Regions from separate parts of the Borborobacter xinjiangensis genome, predicted to be linked through region 2. Evidence: predicted binding sites of a transcription regulator. Region 2 holds the regulator's gene; the other holds the start of a gene.
The links. Region 2 encodes PhoB, which activates phosphate uptake and scavenging genes when phosphate is short. Its sites were predicted from a motif close to TGTCATNNANCTGTCAT; they were not measured.

Region 1 (2,399 bases), on a different contig from region 2:
TTGTCGGCCGCGTGCGCTGCTTTGCCCACTCGATCAGACGTGCAAGGCTCTTGTCGCCGTCCGACGCGCCTTCGGCGTAGCTCAGAATCGCATCGTGCGCGGATTTGCTCGGCGCCCCGTCCACCCTATGGGTGGTCTGCGCGTAGCGCCCGGGCTCATAAGGGCCGTGATTCTGCAAGGTCACCGCGAACAGGAAGAACGGCCGGTCGATGCGCTCGGCCTCGCGGATGATCTCTTCGGTCAGAGCTTCGTCCGATACGAGTCGGCCGCGGTTGGCTAGCGGCGGCAGTTCGTCGACCGAAAGAAAGCTGTCGAAGCCGAAGGCCTTGTAGACCGGCGCGCGGTTCCAGAACCAGCCGGAGAAGGGGTGGATGGCCTTCGTTTCATAGCCTTCGCCCTTGAGGAAGGTCGCGAGCGACGGCATCGGACGACGCACATATTGCTGATAGGGAATGCTGCCATAAGGCAGGAAGGCATTGGAAAATCCGGTCAGCGCCTCGAACTCGACATTGGCGGTCATGCCGCCGAACTCAGGCGAAAACACATGGCCGGATTGCAGCGAACGGACATTCGCGATCGGGTCCGGCGTGATCGAAATGCCGGGTAGGCGTGTCGGGTCCCAGAAGGATTCGTTCATCACAATGATGATGTCGGGCCGTTCGGGCGGCAGGACGGGCAAGGCAGCTTCGGGCCGCGCAATTGCCTCGATCGCCTTGGCCGAATAGCCCTGAGGTGCCGAAACCTTGGCCATCGGCACATTGAGGGCAAAGGCGATGGCAAAGCCGTTGCTGCTGTAGTTCTCCTTCTGGTCCCACATCATCGGGATGATCTGCAGCCGGTCGCGCGCCCACGAAAAAGTGGCGTAGTCCATGATCGAGCCGAAAAACAGCAGCGCCGGCAGCGCCACGACAAGGCGCGTCATGCGGCCGCGAAACGACAGCGCCGGAAACCGTCGCCGCCAGAAGCGCCATGCGACGATGAGCAGGACGACCGAGGCCAGGCCGCCGAGCGTGAACAAAACGGCGGTGACCGGGCGCTCGCTTACCAGCAGCGGCATCAGTTCCACGATTTGCCGCGCATATAGAAAGTCGGTCGGATAGAGCGGATCGCCGAGATAAAGTGACTTCTGATGGCCGACAAAGGCCAGGAACAAGGCGAGCGGCGCCACCACCAGCAGCGCGTGATGCGCGCGCCCGAGCAATGCGTCGAGAAAGACGAGCAGAAGCGCAAACAACAGCACGGTCGTCCAGCCGGGGCGGAAAGGCTGCTGGAAGAACAGCAGCGTTTCGGAAAGCGAGCCGCGTACGATGAGTTCGACGGAAAACACCAGGAGGGCCGAAATCAGCAGCGTCAGTGCCGCCGTGCCAGCCGCTCGAAGTGCGATGACCGCGCCTTTGCGGCCATCGCCGGATTGGGCGACGGTAGAGGTATCCTGCGAAGAAGCAGTCGGATTTGCCAACTCAAGACCCTCGAACGCCAAACGGAAACGTCATCTAACTGTCATTTAACCGTCACAAAATCTAGCGCGTGTGGTGAAATTGAGAAGAGGCAGGGTTTTCGAGTGTTTTTTTGAAGCAGGTTGAGTGAGTTGTATGGCCGTGCGGCCTTGACTTCCCGACCGCGCTTGCGCCACACGGCCTCAGTCAGAAACCGGAGCACGATCATGGCCGTCGCATTCACCTTTCCCGGACAGGGCAGCCAGGCCATCGGCATGGGCAAGGATCTGGCGGATGCCTTTCCGCAGGCGCGAGCCGTATTCGAGGAAGTGGACGACGCGCTCGGCGAGAAGCTGTCGCGCCTCATATGGGAAGGACCGGAAGATGTCCTGACGCTGACCGCCAACGCCCAGCCCGCGCTCATGGCCGTCTCGATGGCGGCGATCCGCGCGCTGGAAGCGAGCGGCCTCGTGTTGAAGGACAAGGTGGCCTATGTCGCCGGCCACTCGCTCGGCGAATATTCCGCACTCGCCGCCGCGGGAATGTTTTCGATCGCAGACGCGGCGCGGCTGCTTCGCATTCGCGGCGATGCGATGCAGGCGGCGGTGCCGGTCGGCGAGGGAGCGATGGCGGCGATCATCGGCCTGGAACAAGCGGATGTGGAAGCCGCCTGTGAGGAGGCCGCGCAAGGTTCGGTTTGCCAGATCGCCAACGACAATGGCGGCGGTCAGTTCGTGATCTCCGGTTCAAAGGCGGCAGTTGAGCTGGCGGCAAGGCTCTGCACCGAAAAAGGCGCCAAGCGCGCACTGATGCTCCAGGTGTCGGCTCCCTTCCATTCGGCCCTCATGGCGCCGGCCGCCGAGGCAATGCGCGAAGCGTTGGCCGGCGTGAAGAAGAATGTGCCGTTGGTGCCGGTCGTTTCGAATGTCGCGGTGACGCCGCTGAGCGATCCCGACGAGATCG
Region 2 (2,399 bases):
GAACGACTGCAACATGATCGCGGTCGCGTTGCGCCGGCACAACCCCGAGCGCTACCGCAGCGATTTCATCGCCATCCTTCTCTCGCACGGCATAGGCATGGGCATGGTGCTTAAGGGTGAGTTGTTCACCGGCACGCAATCTTCCGGTTGCGAATTCGGCCATATGATCCACAGGCCCGACGGCGCACTCTGCCGTTGCGGCCAGCGAGGCTGCGTGGAAGCCTATGCCGGCAATTACGCCATCTGGCGCAATGCGCGCCAGGCCGGCGAAGACGAGCCGCCGCTGGCCGACATCGGAGAAGCCGACATGCAGGCGCTTGCCGATCTCGCCCGCGCCTCGGACGGGCCCGAGCGGGAAGCGTTCCGCAAAGCCGGCGAGGCGATCGGCTTCGGCCTGGGAAGCCTTTTCGCGCTGGTCGATCCGGCGCCCGTGGCGATCGTCGGCATCGGATCGGCGGCCTTCGACCTGATAGAACCGTCGTTGCGGGATGCGATCGGCCGCACCGCCGGCGGGCAGCACAGCAACGCCGTTACCTTCGAGACCGAGCCCAACGAAGCGCCACTGATCCGCGAGGGCTGCACCATGCGCGCCCTGACCTATATCGATCAGGAGATATTCGCGCCAGCTAGTGCTTAGTCTTCGCGGATGGCGTAGCCGGAGCCACGAATGGTGCGGATGACATCGGGCATGCGGCCATTGTTGACCGCCTTGCGCAACCGTCCAACGTGAACGTCCACCGTGCGCTCGTCGATATAGATCGTTTCGCCCCAGACATTGTCGAGCAATTGGCTGCGCGAAAACACCCGGCCCGGATGGCGCATCATGAATTCCAGCAGACGGAACTCGGTCGGGCCGAGCTTGATCTCGCTCTTCCTGCGGTAGACACGGTGCGCCTCGCGGTCGAGCACGATGTCTCCGACCTTCAGCACGCTCGACAGCACCTCGGGCTTGGCGCGGCGCAACAGCGCCTTCACTCGCGCCATGAATTCGGGCGTCGAGAACGGCTTGACCAGATAGTCGTCCGCGCCGGTCGAAAGGCCGCGCACCCGGTCGCTTTCCTCGCCGCGCGCCGTCAGCATGATCACCGGCAGTCGCTCGGTTTCCGGCCGCATCCGCAGCCGGCGGCACAGTTCGATGCCGGAGACCGCAGGCAGCATCCAGTCAAGCACCAGAAGGTCCGGCACATTTTCCTGAAGCCGGATCTCCGCCTCGTCGCCACGCGTGACGATTTCGACCTGATAACCCTCAGATTCGAGATTGTAGCGAAGCAGCACGCCCAGCGGCTCCTCGTCCTCGACCACCATGATCTTGGGTGAAATCATCCCATGCCGTCCAATCCCGGCCTCAGGCCGGCACCGTCATCGAGGTTTCGTCGAGCTTCGGCCGGTTCGGCGAAAGCTGTTGGCCGGTCATCACGTAATAAGCGTTCTCGGCGATGTTGGTGACATGGTCGCCGATGCGTTCCAGGTTCTTGGCGCAGAACAGAAGATGCGTGCATGCGGTGATGTTGCGCGGGTCTTCCATCATATAGGTGAGAAGCTCCCTGAATACCGCCGTGTAGCGCGCGTCGATCTGCTCGTCGGCGGCGCGCAGTTGCGGCAGGGCCTCGGCCTGGCGCGACACGTAGTTCTCGACCACGCCACGGATTTGCGCCAGCACCAGCGTCGACATCGCCTCGATGCCGTGGGCCAGATTGCGCGGCGTCGGCGCCTCGCCCACCGCATTGACGCGCTTGGCGATGTTCTTTGCCAGATCGCCGATACGCTCCAGATCGCCGGCCATACGGATGGCGCCGACGACGGCGCGCAGATCCTGCGCCATGGGCTGGCGCTTGGCGATCAGCGTGATCGCGCGGTCGTCGAGCTCGCGCTGCCGCGCATCCATGATCGCGTCGTCCGAAATCGTGCGCTGCGACAATATGGGATCGGATTGAAGCAGCGCCCGAATGGCCGAGTCGACCATGGTCTCGGCCAGATCGCCCATGTCGCGGATGAGACGGTCGATGGCCCCGAGCTCTTCATCGAATGAGGTAACGGTATGATTGCCCATGATCTGGTCCTCGCAGCTTGAAACGCGCGCTGTAGCGAACGGCCGAACGTCAGCCGAAGCGTCCGGTGATGTAGTCCTGCGTGCGCTTGTCGTCGGGACTGGTGAACATCTTGTCGGTGTCGCCCTCCTCGACCAGATAACCGAGATGGAACATCGCCGTGCGCTGCGAAACGCGCGCCGCCTGCTGCATCGAATGGGTGACGATGACGATGGTGTAGTTCTCGCGCAATTCGTCGATCAGTTCCTCGACCCTTGCCGTGGCGATCGGATCGAGCGCCGAACAGGGCTCGTCCATAAGGATCACCTCCGGCGATACGGCGATGGCGCGCGCTATGCACAGACGCTGTTG

Region 1: ACLKMW_RS02445 (LTA synthase family protein) is a predicted target of PhoB. The motif match lies at 1,488-1,504, and genes of this name have one in related genera.

Annotation. Positions count from the first base shown of each region.
Region 1 is NZ_JBLLVA010000002.1:47,582-49,980, forward strand. Features, by position in the region: gene ACLKMW_RS02445 (LTA synthase family protein) at 1-1,459, opposite strand, end outside; gene fabD (ACP S-malonyltransferase) at 1,664-2,399, shown strand, end outside.
Region 2 is NZ_JBLLVA010000007.1:85,168-87,566, forward strand. Features, by position in the region: gene ACLKMW_RS10270 (ROK family protein) at 1-637, shown strand, start outside; gene phoB (phosphate regulon transcriptional regulator PhoB) at 634-1,323, opposite strand; gene phoU (phosphate signaling complex protein PhoU) at 1,346-2,050, opposite strand; gene pstB (phosphate ABC transporter ATP-binding protein PstB) at 2,100-2,399, opposite strand, start outside.